Regions from separate parts of the Ruegeria sp. H3 genome, predicted to be linked through region 1. Evidence: riboswitches for the same ligand, from Rfam matches in the RefSeq annotation. Region 1 holds a riboswitch; each other region holds the start of a gene.
What was found. A riboswitch is a leader RNA that binds a small molecule or an ion and turns the genes downstream of it on or off. The one in region 1 is predicted to bind cobalamin.
Positions count from the first base shown of each region.

Region 2: another riboswitch for cobalamin. It lies ahead of ACR0JE_RS17985 (hypothetical protein); the one in region 1 lies ahead of ACR0JE_RS09865 (aromatic ring-hydroxylating oxygenase subunit alpha).
Region 3: another riboswitch for cobalamin. It lies ahead of ACR0JE_RS13590 (energy-coupling factor ABC transporter permease); the one in region 1 lies ahead of ACR0JE_RS09865 (aromatic ring-hydroxylating oxygenase subunit alpha).
Region 4: another riboswitch for cobalamin. It lies ahead of ACR0JE_RS13375 (DUF1636 family protein); the one in region 1 lies ahead of ACR0JE_RS09865 (aromatic ring-hydroxylating oxygenase subunit alpha).

Region 1 covers NZ_JBQFOD010000007.1:6,974-11,182, forward strand. Annotated here, with positions in the region: gene ACR0JE_RS09855 (helix-turn-helix domain-containing protein) at 1-890, opposite strand, end outside; gene ACR0JE_RS09860 (aminotransferase) at 1,074-2,201, opposite strand; cobalamin riboswitch at 2,423-2,626, shown strand; gene ACR0JE_RS09865 (aromatic ring-hydroxylating oxygenase subunit alpha) at 2,739-3,962, shown strand; gene ACR0JE_RS09870 (FAD-binding oxidoreductase) at 3,968-4,209, shown strand, end outside.
Region 2 covers NZ_JBQFOD010000020.1:8,568-12,776, forward strand. Annotated here, with positions in the region: gene ACR0JE_RS17975 (PP2C family protein-serine/threonine phosphatase) at 1-309, shown strand, start outside; gene ACR0JE_RS17980 (HD domain-containing protein) at 502-1,122, opposite strand; gene ACR0JE_RS17985 (hypothetical protein) at 1,313-1,624, opposite strand; cobalamin riboswitch at 1,751-1,956, opposite strand; gene speB (agmatinase) at 2,127-3,089, shown strand; gene ACR0JE_RS17995 (tyrosinase family protein) at 3,201-4,209, shown strand, end outside.
Region 3 covers NZ_JBQFOD010000011.1:10,699-14,907, forward strand. Annotated here, with positions in the region: gene ilvD (dihydroxy-acid dehydratase) at 1-108, opposite strand, end outside; gene ACR0JE_RS13580 (helix-turn-helix domain-containing protein) at 215-775, shown strand; gene ACR0JE_RS13585 (CBU_0592 family membrane protein) at 775-1,044, shown strand; gene ACR0JE_RS13590 (energy-coupling factor ABC transporter permease) at 1,060-1,737, opposite strand; cobalamin riboswitch at 1,793-2,006, opposite strand; gene sseA (3-mercaptopyruvate sulfurtransferase) at 2,150-3,004, shown strand; gene ACR0JE_RS13600 (amino acid aminotransferase) at 3,004-4,188, shown strand.
Region 4 covers NZ_JBQFOD010000010.1:139,158-143,366, forward strand. Annotated here, with positions in the region: gene ACR0JE_RS13360 (FecCD family ABC transporter permease) at 1-641, opposite strand, end outside; gene ACR0JE_RS13365 (ABC transporter substrate-binding protein) at 643-1,596, opposite strand; gene ACR0JE_RS13370 (ABC transporter ATP-binding protein) at 1,609-2,385, opposite strand; gene ACR0JE_RS13375 (DUF1636 family protein) at 2,382-2,738, opposite strand; cobalamin riboswitch at 2,837-3,053, opposite strand; gene ACR0JE_RS13380 (D-lyxose/D-mannose family sugar isomerase) at 3,112-3,777, opposite strand; gene ACR0JE_RS13385 (carbohydrate kinase family protein) at 3,797-4,209, opposite strand, start outside.

The DNA of each region.
Region 1 (4,209 bases):
AGGTCCTGGCTCATCGCCGTTTCGATTTTCTTCGCAATCCGTGCGGCGCGTTCTTCGTCAAGGGCAGATTTCTTGTACTTGCGCTCGGATGGCTCATCCGGGTCCGGCGGGTCTGAGACAGGTGTTCGGGTCAGGCCGGGACGTTGGCGTAGGCCCCATATGCCAATGACCCAGAATAGAAACAGCAGGGCAAGGCTTTCTAGGAAATCAAGCAGCTCGTCTTGCACCTCGAACCCGACGGCCTCGGACACTGTAAGTATGCTGACAGCAGCCGACAGAAACCAAAATGACATCGCTGCCAAAGTGATCACCCAAACCCAAGTCAGCTCTCGGTTTTCGGTGCTTGCAAACACTTCGCGCAACCGTTTTCGGTAGGTCATCAACATGCGGATGATCAGGATCAGGTAAACGGCCATTATGATCCGAAACAGTACGTCAGCGGTCAAAACCGCCAAGGCGATCAACACAAACCGCAACAACCGGGGATCGTCCTCAGGTAGGTCAACATCGCTCAGATCCGTTGGCAGAAACATCAGCGATGACATGAGCAGCCCGGATATGATGATCGGGGGTAGGTGATACCGCAGCCTAGGCTTGGGCGCTTCATCCGCTTCGCTGGTCAAGGCGCGGACATAAAGCCAGAAAAGAAAGGGGCTTGCGAAATCAAACAGAACGACAAGCACGCTAACGCGCATCACAAGATTGAACTCGTCCTCACTTCCTGACGCGTCGGCGATCAAAGCGCCAAGAGAGGACAGGCCCTGTATAAGAAACAGCGCGGCCAGGGGCATGAACACACCGGTATCACGCTTTCGTAGAAACAGCAGGTTAGCACAAAACAGGCAGAGCCCGATAAAGGCGGTATCAACGAATTGGGTGGCGGATTCCAAAATTACTTACTCTCTGAAAATCGACCACGGATGGTCTTGCGCTGCAGCCTCTTCATGCCCTCTACAGCATGCGATCTGACATCTACCAATTTCATGGGATTTGTCGTCTCTTTTGATCGGACAGGACGTTTGAGACTGCGTTAGACAGGTTTAATCTATATTCTTGCGCGGCCGTTCGGCGCGCTACGACTTGGCGTGGCGTGCCAGAAACTGCGAGAACCGGGCCAGCCCGGCTTTCAAATCTTCGGTTGGGTTGGTGTATCCAAGCCGCAGCCAGCCCTCCACGTCCATTGCGCTGCCCGGCGTCAGCATCACACCTTCTTCTTGCAACAGCGTCACGCATAGATCGCGCGAAGACATTGGTAGTTCGTATTTCAACAAGGCCGTAGTGCCGGATTTTGGCGGCACCCAGCTAAGCAGCGGTTCGTTTACGATCCAATCCTGAACGATCCGCAAGTTTTCGCGAGTGATCCGGTGCGCCCGCGCCAGTATCTTGTCGCGATGTTCCAGCGCCATGGCGGCTAGCATTTCGTCGATCTTGCCAACCGATATCGTGTTGTAGTCCCGGTGGATCATCACGTCATGCAGCATTTCTTTGGGTCCGGCGATCCAGCCAACCCGTAACCCGGCCAGCGAATAGGCCTTGGACATGCCCGCCGTGCTGATCCCTTTTTCGTACAGGTCTGCGACTGCGGCGGTGAAGCCGTCGCCTGTCTGATCTGTTCCGCGATAGACCTCGTCACAAAGCAACCAGGCATCGACACCACGTGCGATTTCGACGATTTGTTCCAGCAATGTGCGATCCATCAGCGCCCCTGTCGGGTTGTTGGGATTGTTGATCGCAATCAGGCGCGTATCGGATCGCACCATCGCCCGCAACTCGTCCAGATCGGGCAAAAAGGCGTTTTCAGGCCGTAAGTGCAGCAGTTCGATTTCGGCACCGATGCTTTCGGGGATGGAATAGTGTTGCTGATAGGTCGGGATTACAGAGATCACGTGATCACCACGCGAAACCAGCGTCTGATGCACCAGAGAGTTCGCGCCGATGGTCCCGTGCGTTGTTAGGATGTTATCCCGGCCCTGACTGTCATAAAGGCCACAGATCGCATCGCGCAGGCGTTCTGACCCTTCAATTGCGCCATAGGTCATCTTCATGGATGACAGATCGTTCAGAATGCTATTGTGCTGGCCCGCCATGTCGAACAGTTCGCCCAGCGTGATGGACTGAACGCAGGTCTCAGCCAGATTGAGCTCGCAGGTCGTCTCGAACTCATTCATCCACATCTCAACACCAAAGGGTCTGATTTCCATTGGGGCTCTCCTACTTTCAGCATTTGGGGCGATGGCACGTAACGGACGCACGGTTATGAAGATGTCTTATACCGCCAAACCAGCCAAGCGGAAGATTGCGGGTTTGTGCCTGAAATGTATCCAGGGGTTTTACTGCACAAACCCGGATCCGACCCGAACATCGAGATGTCTGTTTTGAAACTGAAAATGTCGCAAGTCTCTCAGCATAAGAACCGCGCGACTCTATCCTGTGCATGTGAGGTGCCGTTGTTTGAGTCTCAGACAGCGGAGAATTGGGAAGCCGGTGAAATTCCGGCACTGCCCCCGCAACGGTAAGGAAGGTCAGGTTCGGCAATCAACCACTGGGACGAGGATCCCGGGAAGGTGTCGCAACCGGGCGCAAGCCCCTTTCAAGTCCGGAAACCAGCCTTGCAGATATGTCAAACCGCGGGTGGCGGTGGGGGCACATGTTTCGGACGTGATCCTCGCGCGCCTCCGGACGGTTCCTCCTTGTCATCTGCCCAAGCAATGCCGCGGGGCGCGGCAGGAGAGCCAGAAATGAACAGCATTCAAAGCCTGTTGGCACGTCGCATCCCTGGTCACGCGCTCGAGCAGGCCTTTTATACAGACCCTCAGGTTTTTCAGGCCGATCTTGAAGCCATCCACTACCGCGACTGGCTGTTTGCCATTCCGGCTTGTGAACTGGTGAAAGCAGGGGATTACGTAACCTATACCGTTGGTGCCTATCGCATTATCATTGTGCGTGGTGCTGACAACCAAATCAGGGCGTTTCACAATACTTGCCGCCACCGTGGCTCGATCATTTGCAAGGCTGCAAAAGGCAATGCGCCTAAGCTGGTTTGCCCCTATCACCAATGGACCTACGAGCTTGATGGTTCATTGCTGTGGGCGCGCGATATGGGGCCGGATTTCGATCCGAAACAGCATGGGTTGAAGACCGTCCATTGCCGTGAGCTTGCCGGGTTGGTTTACATCTGTCTTGCGGACAACGCCCCAGATTTCGACATGTTCGCCAGTACCGCGCGCCCTTATCTGGAGCCGCATGATCTGGGCAACGCCAAAGTGGCTTTTGAAAGTTCGATTGTTGAGAAAGGCAACTGGAAGCTGGTTTGGGAAAATAACCGCGAGTGTTACCACTGCGGTGGCAACCATCCCGCGCTATGCCGCACATTCCCTGATGATCCTGCAGTCACAGGGATCGAAGGGGGTGAGACGCCGCTGCATATGCAAGCGCATTTTGACAGGTGCGAAGCCGCCGGGATGCCCTCGCAATTCTACCTGCATGATGACGGACAATTCCGTATGGCTCGGATGCCTCTGAAAGAAGGAGCGCAAAGCTATACGATGGATGGAAAATCCGCCGTGCGGCGCTGGCTTGGCCGATCGCCTTTTGCGGATGCAGGTGCGTTGTTGAAATTTCACTATCCAACTACCTGGAACCACTTTCTGGCTGATCATTCCATCGTGTTCCGCGTAACACCAATCAGCCCGACTGAAACCGAGGTCACAACCAAATGGCTGGTTCACAAGGATGCCGTTGAAGGGGTCGATTACGATCTGAAACGTCTGACCGAGGTCTGGATTGCCACCAATGACGAAGACCGTCAGGTGGTCGAGGATAATCAGCTGGGTATCAACAGCCCGGCCTATCTGCCTGGCCCGTATTCGCCGACGCAGGAATCCGGTGTGCTGCAATTCGTGGATTGGTATTGCAACACGTTGGCCGGTCGGTTGGCCCCCGAAACAATGGCGGCGGAGTAACGGTGATGAAAGATCTCAACGCGGTTGTGAATATCTGGCAGGACAGCGAAACACTGGAATGCGTCTCGGTCGTGCCCGAGATGGCAAATACGGCCAGTTTCACCTTTCGCGCTCCGTCTGGGTCGATGTTTGCGTACCATCCAGGGCAGTTTCTGACTTTGGAAATCCCGGCTCCTGGACAGCCGGGTGGGGTTGTGCATCGCACCTATACGATTTCTTCTTCTCCCTCGCGGCCACGGTCGATCAC
Region 2 (4,209 bases), on a different contig from region 1:
GGCATGTTGGATCCCGATTTGGCCCGAAATCACCCCGATAGAAACATGCTTACGTCTGTCATACATGGTGGCGACATCGCGAAGATCGATTGCCCTTCAGACCCGTTTAAGCTTCTGCCAGATGATGTTCTCATTGCAGCTTCGGATGGGCTTCAGTTTCTAGAAGACAAGGACATTCAAGAGGTTGTTACGCGCAATCATGAAGTGAGTTGCGACGCTATTGCGGATAAGTTGATCAGAGCCTTGATTGGCCTTGATGATCCAGATCAGGACAACATAGCTTTCTCTGTTGCAAAGGTTTGTTCTTAGGCGTTGATAGCTGGCGTCGAACTGATGTCGCGGGGCGTCTGTATTTATTACAAACTGGCTTGTCACAACTGAATTCTGCGATTCTTGTAGTGCTGATTGGCCCGCTTTTGTGCTCAACGAGTATCAAATCACCTCTACCAACTCCGCATGTTTGAACAAAGCAGGCCGTGATTTGACTAGATCGAATACATCCTACGCCCATCGCATTTCAGCAACGGCGTCATCGGTGAGCGGAACCCGGACGCCAGGTTGAACAACAGCCGGATCATAGGGTGTGCGATCAAACACCTCACGCACCATATCTGCAAAGAAAGACAGTGGTTTGCTGGGATAAGCGGGATCAAAACTCGATTGATCCCAGCGTTCACAGAACTCGGCACAGTCATCGAAATAGATGCTGTCACGATGAGCTTGGCGTTTTTCGGGGTTCGCGCCTACGTGCTCTCCGAAGTAAACAAGCTGAAAATCCCCATGGGTATGCACGCACCACGTGACCTGTTCGCGTAGGAAGGGTTTGAGGATTGAGGCCGCATATTCATCGTGATTATGCGGCGCATAGATGTCACCGATATCATGCAGCAAGGCGCCAACGATCCAATCTATGTCTGCCCCGTCAAACCAGGCGCGGGTTGCTGACTGCACCGAATGGCCAAGACGTGTGACTTGATAGCCGGACAGGCTTTTGTCGAGCCTCTCCATCGCCTCGAGCAAACGATCTGACGTTCCTTTGCAGTACTCACGCTCCAGAGTATCGAGGAAGGTGTAGTCCTCTTTGTCCCCGTCCTTCATCTGCGTGAATTTCACCTGATCCATAGCATGTCCTTTGGCGTTTACGTGTGGGTCAGCGGGCGCAAGCAAGCATGCAATTCTGGACTATCCACGCAAACACCGGACTCGGCAAATGAAACCTGTTGTGCCGGTAAAATTTGTAGTCGCCGGAGGTGGGTATTCGATTGCGTTTAAGAGCCTAAAGATGTGCGATGATCCCGCAGCCTGTTCTATGTCACAGCGGCATGCGAAAAGATCGGCGGGCTTGTGCACCCCCGCGCCTTTCACGTTTTGGCGTGGCAAGTGGCAAAGGTCTGAACGGCTGTTCCAGCGAAGTCAAAAGCAAGTCGCAGAACGCTGCAACGGCAGGTGAGTGATCTTTAAATGGTGCAGCTGTTTCGTAAGCATGCCTCGCAGCTACTTCATAGCAGGCATTGCCAGGAACACCCGCGATCCATTGCATATAGCCAAGCTGTCCCATCTGACGTGCTTCATCCGCAGGCATGGGGCCTGTATCGAGTTGAATAATCGTCCGTTCCAATAACATCGCGCCCTCCGCGCAAGGGGAGGAGTGTGGCTGGTCACGGTGATGTGCCGGGGACGCTTGGTCCTTCGGTCGTCTCTGCCGTTCCCAAGGCACCCCGCCCGGGTTCAAGTTGACTGCGGCGCATGGCATCACACACCGTAGATGGCAGGTCTCCTGACTTGCGGGTCAACGCTTTCCCGTTCCTTCCCGAACCCTAGGGCTCAGTGGTTTCCAACGGGGTCGCTCGCCGCTTACAGTTGCGGGGGCAGTCACGGAATTGGGTATGAACCCGCACCGTGTTCCCTTTTCAGCCGACTCGAACCGAGCCGGACACCATCGCTTTCACTGTCTCATACGCGATTCACTATGTCCACTGGGTTTGGCGCAATCTGACAACGCCGAAAATGTCCGCCAAAGCTGAAATGGCAGTGAGTTCAATCCATGCAAAAGGCTTTACAGGGCGTGGCATTCGGGTGCCTTAATGTTCGCAAATGTTGAAGATCTGAACAGAAAGAACCCTCATATGTCGAACCATGGCTACGAGTCCGGCCGATTGAACCTGCCTTTCGTTGGTATCTGTACCTTTGGCAAGTATCCCTATGTCGAGGATTGGGACGCGATTGACGCCGACGTTGCGGTTCTTGGCGCCCCGTTTGATTTTGGCTGTCAATGGCGGTCCGGGGCGCGGATGGGGCCACGCGCGATCCGTGAGGCGTCGACGCTGTTCTCATTCGGCCATGCTGGCGCTTATGACCACGAAGATGATGTCACCTATCTGGATCCGGCCAAAGTAACCATTGTTGATATCGGCGATGCAGACATCGTGCATACCGACACAATGAAAAGCCATGCAAATATCGAGTTTGGGGTGCGCAAAATACTGGAGGCGGGGGCGCTACCGGTCGTCTTGGGCGGCGATCATTCGATCAATATCCCCTGCATCAATGCCTTTGATGATCAAGAACCAATTCATGTGGTGCAAATCGACGCGCACCTGGATTTTGTCGATGAACGGCATGGGGTGCGCTATGGCCACGGAAACCCAATGCGCCGTGCCGCCGAAAAACCCTATGTCACCGGCCTCAGTCAGATCGGCATTCGCAATGTGTCGTCCACCGCTAAGGATGGCTATGCGGATGCCCGCGCCATGGGATCAGACATCCAATCTGTCCGGCAATTCCGCAAAATGGGGGTCGATGGGATGCTGGCCCGCATTCCAGAAGGCGCGCGGTATTATGTGACTATAGACATTGATGCCTTCGACCCATCCATCGCCCCAGGTACAGGTACACCAAGCCATGGCGGGTTCATTTACTACGAAGTGCTAGAGCTCATGGCAGGTCTGGCCAAGCGGGGCGACATTGTCGGACTCGATCTTGTTGAAGTCGCACCGGATTATGACGCCACCAGCTCCACCCAAATCCTTGCGGCCCAGTTGCTAATGAATATCATTGGGCGCGTGCTGCATGAGAAAGAGCAGCGTTAGATCTGCCAATCGTCATCTAGTAGTGCCGAGCGTTTGAGCGTGCCACCGCCATCGGCGTTGGTTTTATGCTATACTGGGCGCATTGAAGCACTCCTTAAGGGGGATTTTTAGATGACAACGATTGCCAAACTGAACTTTCTAAGAAAACAGGCCGGGTTGCCGCTGATCCGTTTCGACCTGATCAGATTGCGTGAAGAAGATATCCAGGACCTGCGTGACGCCTATGCTGCGATGTACGAAATCTCGGGCATCGCGATGGGTGATCGGCGCGGGTATTTCGCTCTGGCGCGTGGGCACGGTTATGATCAAGACCTTTGCCATGACGATGACCGCACGTTTCTGACCTGGCACCGGTCCTATGTCTATTCGTTCGAAAAAGCGCTCAACAGCGCGCTGCAATGGAAGCGCGGGGATGACGAACTTGAACTTACGCTTCCCTATTGGGATTGGACGCAGTTTGCCACGGCGACGCATGCCTCGAACGGGCTGCCGAAAGTGGTGGATGATGCGACCTACACAAACGGTGCCGGGGATGATGTTCCCAATCCGCTTGCCCGCGCGCACAGCCTCTATCGCAGCATTGCCCTGGGTTTGACCGGCGACGAGGTCTTTACACGCAGATACACGACGCGCCTGCGCAGCAATATCCCGTTGCTGGAGGATGAGGTTGAGCGTTACCTGACCAATCCAAACTTTGAAGCCTTCCAGGCCGACTTCAACTTTGCGGCTCATGGCGGTATCCACGTTTTAACGGGTGGCACGGATGCATCGTCGCCATTGCCCCGCTCGATTGGAGATATGGGCAGCACAGTGTCCGCGTCTTACGATCCCGTTTTCTGGCTGCACCATGCGATGTGCGACAAGGTTTGGGCGGATTGGCAGGCGCTGTGGCCCGCGGCCAATGTTCCACAGCATGTTCTGGACACAGTTGTATATGATGGTCGGGTGGGCCGCGATCTGATCGATGCGGAAACCTCACTTCGATACATCTATTCCGAGGATTCCGTTGAAGCCGCGATTGGTGCTTTGGGCACCGCAGACAGCGCGCCAGTGGCCACTTTGTCAGCGGCGGCCAGCAATGTGACCGAGGTTCGGCTGGGCACGGTGAAAGCCGGGTTTG
Region 3 (4,209 bases), on a different contig from region 1:
AATCGGCTTGCCGAAATCATCGTCCTGCATACCGGTGGCACGCCACAGGCCGCGGGCACCGGCCATGTTGCGGCCATGGGTAGAGGTTCTGGATCGGTACATTGGCATGATGCTGTTTCCCTTTTGCCCCGGTTGCGATATGCGGGGAATGTGCGTTATAGCGCACGTACCATATGTGCGCTATAACGCACAAGAGGATTCGAAAGACAACGGCATGGCTCCGGACGACATAACACTGAAACTAAGGGATGTGCGGGCCGCTTCGGGGCTGAGCCTGTCGAAAGTTGCCGAAATCACCGGTGTCAGCAAAGCGATGCTAGGTCAGATCGAACGCGGCGAATCAAGCCCGACGATCGCCACGCTCTGGAAGATTGCCAAAGGATTTCAGCTGCCGCTCAGCGCGTTGATCGACACCGTGAATGGTGATCCGTCGGTTTTTCAAACCGTTACCTTTCCCGGCAGTATCGAGGTCAAGATCGTTTTCCCCTTTGATCCGGCCTTGGGGGCAGAGACATTTCACGTCAACCTCGACCCGAACCAAAGCCATGAGTCCCCTGCCCATGCCGCTGGTGTGACCGAGGAGGTCTTTGTGCTCAGCGGCACGCTGGACATTCTGAAAGGTGAGGCTTGGGTGTCTTTGCAAACGGGGCAGGGACTTCGATTTGCAGCGGATGTCCCGCACGGATATCGCGCAGGTGCTGAAGGGGCGGCGTTTTTGAACATGCATCACTATGCGCAACAGCCGGATGTTCAGGAAAACGGCAAGGTTCATTGATGAGTGAGTTTTTCAACAGTCTGACCATCGTGGACGCCATCGGTTCCTTCGGGGCTCTGATCGTGGTTGCCGCCTATTTCGCGACGCAGATGCGGTATATGAATTCCGAAGATCTGGCGTTTCCCGTGGTGAACCTGCTGGGGTCTGTTTTGATTGTCTATTCGCTGCTTCAGAACTTCAATCTGGCGTCAATGTTGATTGAAGGCTTCTGGATCATCATTAGCGTGATCGGGATTATTCAGCATTTCAGGTTGCGCCGCGAAGGGTAACGCGGCGCAATAGAGTTATGCAGTGTTGTGAAGGCGCGGTGTGAACAGCCCAATCCGGCCCAGATCCCGCATGGATTTTGTTGCGGCCAACACGGCCAAATCAGCCAGTGGTTCTATCAGGATAACCAGGAGGTACGCAGCGCCAAAGCTGACAACGGCGGCGAGGTTTTCTGCACCAAATCCTTGGCCATAAAAGGCCCAGAACGCCACCCAGACGACGACACCGCCCTGATAGGCCGTCGACAGCGCAAGTGCCTGAGAATACTTCAGATCAATATAGGCCGTATTTGGCGCAATGATGCGGTTGGCCAAGGCCTGCAAGGCAAACAATGGTACCAGCAGCGTTGTCATGTTCATCCCGAACTGAGGCAGGTCGAAAGGCGCCAGGAAAAACCCCTGAATAAACAAGCCCGCGATCAGGCCGATGGCGGCAGGGGCCGCACCGAATAACAAAAACAGGGTCGATCCTAGAATAAAATGAACCTCTGACACCCCGACCGGGAAGTGCGGCAACACCTCAAAGAAGGTGAAAACCAGCCCAATGGTCAGGGCTGAGCGAATGGCAAGGCTGGCAAGGCCGCTGCTTTTCAGGCTGTCCCATGCCAGTTTAGCGGCATAGAGCCCTGCGCCAGTTGCGGTGGCGTAGCTCAAGACAAGTTTGGCGCCATTTACGACGCCCGGTTCGATATGCATAGTTTGGTCTCCTTCCCGTCACACCCGACGGCAGAAAGGTTTAAAAATTGGGCTTTCGCCCGGTTTGCACATGGCAGGTCTCCTGACTTGCGGATTGGCTTCGATCCCGGCCTTCCCAACCGATTGCTTCGGTCAGTGGCCATGATGGGGCGAAACTCCGCTTACAGTTGCGGGGGCAGTTCCGGAATTGACAGCTACTGTCGCACCGGATTCCCTTTTCGTTCCTCAGGGGGAATTCCCCTTTGGAAACCATGTCCGGCAGGTGTCTGGCACGGGGTGCCGCCTGTCAAGCAGGCAAACGTGTATGTTTGGAAAAAATTGTCAGCGCGCCGGGGGGTGCAGGCCTTGGCATGGCTTGCACGTTTGTCCGCTCGGATATAGGGAAACTCAGACTCGCTTAGGGGAGGCTTTGATGCAAGACGATCCCAAAACCCTCGTTTCCACCGACTGGCTTGCCGCCCATCTGAAGGACCCGGATCTGCGGATCCTGGATGGATCGTGGTACCTGCCTGCGCAGAACCGCGATGCCAAGGCGGAATATGATGCGGGCCACATCCCCGGCGCGCGCTTCTTCGATATTGATGACATTTCGGACCAACGTTCGGACTTGCCACATATGGCGCCGCCGGTCGAGAAGTTCATGTCACGCCTGCGGGCGATGGGCGTCGGCGATGGTCATCAGGTGGTCGTCTATGACGGGGCCGGGCTGATGTCGGCCGCGCGGGTCTGGTGGCTGTTCCGCCTGATGGGCCAAGAGAACATCGCCGTTCTGGACGGGGGTTTGCCGAAATGGCAGGCCGAAGGGCGAGAGGTTGAAGATCTGCCCCCGGTGATCCGGGATCGGCATATGACCGTTCGGGTGCAGAACCATCTGGTACGCGACGTGACACAAGTGTCTGCGGCCGCCAAACTGGCTGATCATGAGATTATCGATGCCCGTGCTGCCGCCCGTTTCGCCGGAACCGAGGTTGAACCGCGCGAAGGGCTGCGATCTGGCCACATACCAGGGTCGCGCAACGTGCCCTTTGGCAGCCTGTTGAATAGTGATGGTACAATGAAGTCGCCCGATGCGTGCCGCGCCGTGTTTGAGGCCGCAGGCGTGGATCTGACCAAACCGGCGATCACCTCGTGCGGTTCGGGCGTGACCGCTGCAATCCTAAGCCTTGCGCTTGAACGCATGGGCAAAAAAGACCACGCGCTTTATGACGGCTCCTGGGCTGAATGGGGTGCTTTCCCAACCCTGCCCGTCGCAACCGGAGAGACCTGATGTTCGAGAACCTCAAACCGCAGCCCGCCGACAAAATCTTGGCGCTGATGCAGATGTACCGCGAAGACCCGCGCGATCAGAAGATCGACCTGGGTGTTGGTGTCTACAAGAATGCCGAAGGTGTTACCCCGGTTATGCGAGCGGTCAAAGCCGCCGAAAAGCGCATTCTGGAGGAGCAGGAGAGCAAAGCCTATACGGGACTGGCAGGTGATCCGGCCTATGCCGATGCGATGATCGGCCTGATCCTCGGCGACGCAGTACCGCGTGCCAATATTGCCGCCGTTGCGACACCGGGCGGGACGGGTGCCTGTCGTCAGGCGTTCGAGATGATCCGCATGGCCAATCCTGCGGCGCGCGTGTTTGTATCGAACCCGACATGGCCAAACCACCTGTCGATCCTGAGCTACTTGGGTATCGAGGCGGTTCCGTATCGCTATTTCGACGGCGAAACCCGCGGCGTCGATTTCGACGGTATGATCGAGGACCTGAAAACTGCCAAGGCGGGCGACGTGGTTCTGCTGCATGGTTGCTGCCACAACCCAACCGGCGCAAACTTGAACCCCGTGCAGTGGCAAGAGGTGGTGAACCTGATCAACGAGCTTGGGCTGGTTGCCATGATCGACATCGCCTATCAGGGTTTCGGCGACGGTCTTGAGGAAGACGCGCAGGCAACCCGTCTGGTGGCATCGTCGGTCAAGCGCTGCCTGATCGCGGCGTCCTGTTCGAAGAATTTCGGCGTTTACCGTGAACGCACCGGGTTGCTGATGGCGATCAGTGACGATGTGGCGCAGACCGCGCTGAACCAGAGCACGCTGGCCTTCCTGAACCGCCAGAACTACTCGTTTCCGCCGGACCATGGCGCACGGGTCGTGACCACCATCCTGAACGACGACGCCTTGCGCGCAGATTGGGCCGCTGAGCTGGAGGAGGTGCGCCTGTCCATGCTGGGCCTGCGTCAGCAACTGGCGGACGAGTTGCAGCGTCTGACCGGATCAGACCGGTTCGGCTTTGTCGCCCAGCACCGCGGCATGTTCTCGCGCCTCGGCGCGGCCCCTGAACTGGTCGAGCAACTGCGTAACGATCACGGGATCTACATGGTCGGCGACAGCAGGTTGAATATTGCCGGGCTGAACGCGACGACCGTACCGATTCTGGCGCAGGCGATTGTCGACGTCGGCGTCTGAACCCTGTCTCAGGAAAAAGAA
Region 4 (4,209 bases), on a different contig from region 1:
TAGAGTGCATAGCCCAGGATCAGGGCTAGTCCGATCAGGACCAGTGGAAATGTCTCCCACCGCGCAAGGCCCAGTCCGCCCAGCATCCAGAAGATCACGGAATGGGCGGCGCGGTTGTCTCCGGAAAAGATCAGATAGTTAGTGATGGCGGAGAACAGGAAAGACACGGCAAGCCCTGCCAGGATCAGTTTTTCCGGTGCGCTTGTGCGCAACCCCTGTACCAAGGCCAACACAATGCCCGATGCGATCAAGCCACCGCAAAACGCAGCCAGCGGCAGGGTCCAGATGCCCAGCACATCGCCGGTGACCGTGATGACCAGAACAGCGCCCGCAGCCGCGCCCGACGAGAGACCGAATAGAAATGGGTCTGCCAAGTCGTTGCGCGTGGTGGTCTGCAGAACCACCCCCACAACACCAAGCCCCGCACCGATGACAGCGGCGAACAGCGCACGCGGCAGGCGCAGATCAAACACGATCCGATGCAGCGGCGACATCTCGCCTTCTGACAGACCTGTGCCCAGGCCGATGGCGGCAATGACATCTGCCACCGGGATCGGGGTTGTACCGTAGACTGTCGACAGCAGCAAAAGGGCGGTCAGAACGACCGCCCCCAGCACAACTATCCGGCCCGTATGGACCATATCAGTTGGTCGCCGTCGGGTGCATCGCATCCGCCATCTTCTGGATCGCGTCAATGTTTGCCGGTCCCGGTGTCAGCTCTTCGTAGCGCAGACCGATCCAGCGTTCATTTTTCACAGCGTCTGTTTGGGACATCACCGGGTGCTCTTGCAGGAACTTGAACGTGTCCTCTGCCCCGTTGCCGGTCTGATAGTCAAGCAGCACCAGAAATTCCGGGTTCGATGCAGCAACCGCTTCCCACGAGGTGCGGCCCCAGCTGGTATCCATGTCATGGGTGACGTTTTCGCCGCCAGCCGCTGCGATCATCGCATCGGGGATGGCGAATTTGCCAGCGGTAAAGGGTGCATCTGCCGGGCCGTCCAGCAGGAAGACACGGGGTTTGGCCAGATCGGTGGTTTTGGCTTCAATGGCAGAAAGCTGTTCTTTCCAGCCTGCAACCAGTTCCTCGGCCTTTTCTTCGACATGCATGACCTGACCCAGGCGCAGCACATCGTTGAACAACAGGTCCATGCTGGCCTCAGGGCGGTCCTTGTCCATATGCACGCAGCTTTCGGTCAGGATCATTGTCTTGATGCCGAACGGGGCCAGAGTGTCCGGGGTCACGTCACCACCGGGCTTCATGCCGTAATACCAGCCTGCGAAGAACAGGTCAGGTTCTGCCGCAACCAGGTTTTCGACGGTTGGGTATTTCGGCGCCAGTTCCGGGATTTCACCGCGCAGCTTATCGAAATCAGGGCTTGTCTTGTACCAACCGGTGATACCGGTCAGGCCAACGATGTGTTCTTGCAGGCCCAGCGCAAAGGCCATGTCGGTCATGTTCATGTCATGCACCACCAGCCGTTCCGGCTTCGCGTCGAACACCAGCGGTTCTCCGCAATTGTCCACGGTCACCTCATGCGCTGCTGCGCCGCTGGCCAAACCGGTGATCATCAAAGCTGACCAAAGCTTCTGTTTCATCGTTCTCTCCTGTTAAGATGAAAGCGTTCGTTTTCGGATATCCAGCGCCGGGATCACGCGCCCTTCGTGCTGGAAGCACAGGTAGTCAACACCAAACGTGTCGCGCACTTGATCCGGCGTCAGTATTTGGTCGACTGGCCCAAAGCCCGTCATGCGTGTGGATTTCATCAGCGCGACATGGCTGGCGAATTCCGGGATCATGACAAGGTCGTGTACGATCATCACCACTGTTACGCCCAGTTCGGCCACCAGCGACAGCATGTGCCCCTTGGCATCGGGGTCCAGATGATTGGTGGGCTCGTCCAGAAACAACAGCGAGGGGTTCTGCGCCAATGCACGCGCGATATGGGCGCGTTGGCGTTCGCCGCCCGAGAGCCGCTGCATCGGCTTGTCCGCCAGATGGGTCAGCTCGGTTGTGCGCAGAACGCGTGCAAGATCCATCTTGTGGTCTTCTGCCGAGCGGTCGCTTTGAATGGGAATCTGGCCCAGCGCAACGTAGTCGCGCAGCTTTAGGCGGCCATCGGGCAGTTCCTGCTGACCAACAACCGCAATGGTCCGGGCGCGTTCCTGCGCAGACAGGCTGCGTAGGCTTTGACCGTTGATCCGAACGTCTCCCAGCGCCAGACGCTCGACCCCGCAGAGCAGGTTCAGCAGCGTTGTTTTCCCGGCGCCGTTGGGGCCCGCGATGGCAAGGATCGCCCCCTCGTCCAAAGAGAAGGAGACATCTTGCAACAGCACATCGCCATTCAGGGCGTAGTATTCCAAATTGTCGGCGACCAGAAAGCTCATGCCTTGTCCCTTTGGGGCAGCCGGGGCAGGCGGGCCAGTGTTTTGAAGAGCAGGGCAGGGGGCCGGTCTGTAGCGCTGGTCCAGCCGCTTTCGCTGTTGTGGAACTGATGGGCGAATGCGGCGATTGCATCCAGATCAGTGGTGCTTTGGATATCGCCAAACAGGTACTGCGCTTTGCCTTCGGCTTGAAGCCCTACGGTCATCGGGCGTTCACATCCCGCCATGCACGGGATCAGACGCGTTGCAAACCCATCGGGCAGGGCTGCGTCCAGGATGCTCTGAGCTGTGCTGGCCTCGATCTCACCCTGACAGGTCGAGCAGATCAGCACAAAATGATCAGCCGCGCGATGCATGGCCATCCTCAACGCGCAGAATGCCCGTGTCGAAAGTGCCAGTCCCGATAGGACGCGAATATGCCATCAATCCTCCTTGCGGGACGCCCCGTCCCGGGTTGGTTTCACAGGTGATGGCAGGTCTCCTGACTTGCGGGTCATCGCTTGGCCAACCTTCCCGGCCTTCTCGGGCCAGTGGTGATTTGGCGTCACTCACCGCTTACAGTTGCGGGGGCAGTTACGGACTTGGCCTGTTCCGATATTCCGGGGGCCGCACCGTATTCCCATTTTCATCCCGCACCCAAAGCTGCGGGAACCATCACAGGTCAGCTATTCTGGACAAGACACGCTTGTCAAGCAATCGCTGAGAGGCTCGGGTCAATCTCGGGGTAGATCAGTAATCCGCAACCAGCAGGAACTCGGCCTCGGTATCTTCGTCGATCGTGGCAAAGCGGGGAATGGGTTGTTCGAACACGTTATCGGTGCGGTCGTCGTTTACGGTTGAGACCTCGCCGATCAGGCAATCCCCACGCTCGGCCCAGAAGGCGTGCCAGATTCCGGGCATAAGGGTTACACTTTCGCCGGGTTTCAGGCGCAGCAATTCGCCCGGAGTGATGGTGATATCGCATCCGTCGCTGGGCACCACAACCGGTGTGTCGCGGTCTACGCTGCCATCGGGGTTCGAGGCATAGATCTCCATCACCAGATCGCCGCCGCCCCGGTTGATGATATCCTCGGCTTTGACGATATGACGATGCATCGGCGACAGCTGCTTGTCGCGCGAGATCAGCAGTTTTTCTGCATAAAGCATCCCACGACCCTGGCTCAGATCGTTCTCATCCCCATTGCGCAGGGTGAACAGGAACAGGCCAAGCTCATCAAATTTGCCTTGCCCGTAGTCGGTGATGTCCCATCCCAGTCCCCGGGCGCGGATCGTGTCGGCCTTGGCGCTGCGCATCTGATCCGGAGACCAGTCGGCAAAGGGGGGCAGGATGAAACCGAAAGACTGGATAAAGGCCTGTGCATCGGTCTTGATGTGGTTGATGTCGGAACGTTTCATGTGACTTCCCTTTTTGGGACTAGAGCTCGTGCGCCCAGGGCGGGTTGGCCCCGGCACGCGATACGGTGACTGCTGCAACATCTGCACCCAACGCTAAAGCTGCACGCAGGCTTTCTTTTGTCAGATCGCGCAGCCCGGCTTTGGTCAGATGTCCGGAACGGTGAAGTTCCGCCAGCACGCCAGCGTTGAACGTATCGCCCGCCCCCACCGTATCGACAACCTGAACCGCTTTAACCGGTATCGTGGTTTCCGAGCCATCGCGTAGATAACCCGAAGCCCCCTGGCTCCCACGTGTAACAATCACAACCGCGGGACCGGCTTGCAGCAACAAAGGCACTTTCTCGGCATGGGTTTCGGGCCCCGGAATGATCCAGTCCAGATCTTCATCCGAGACTTTGAGGATATCGGTCTGCGCAATCATGGCATTCAAAC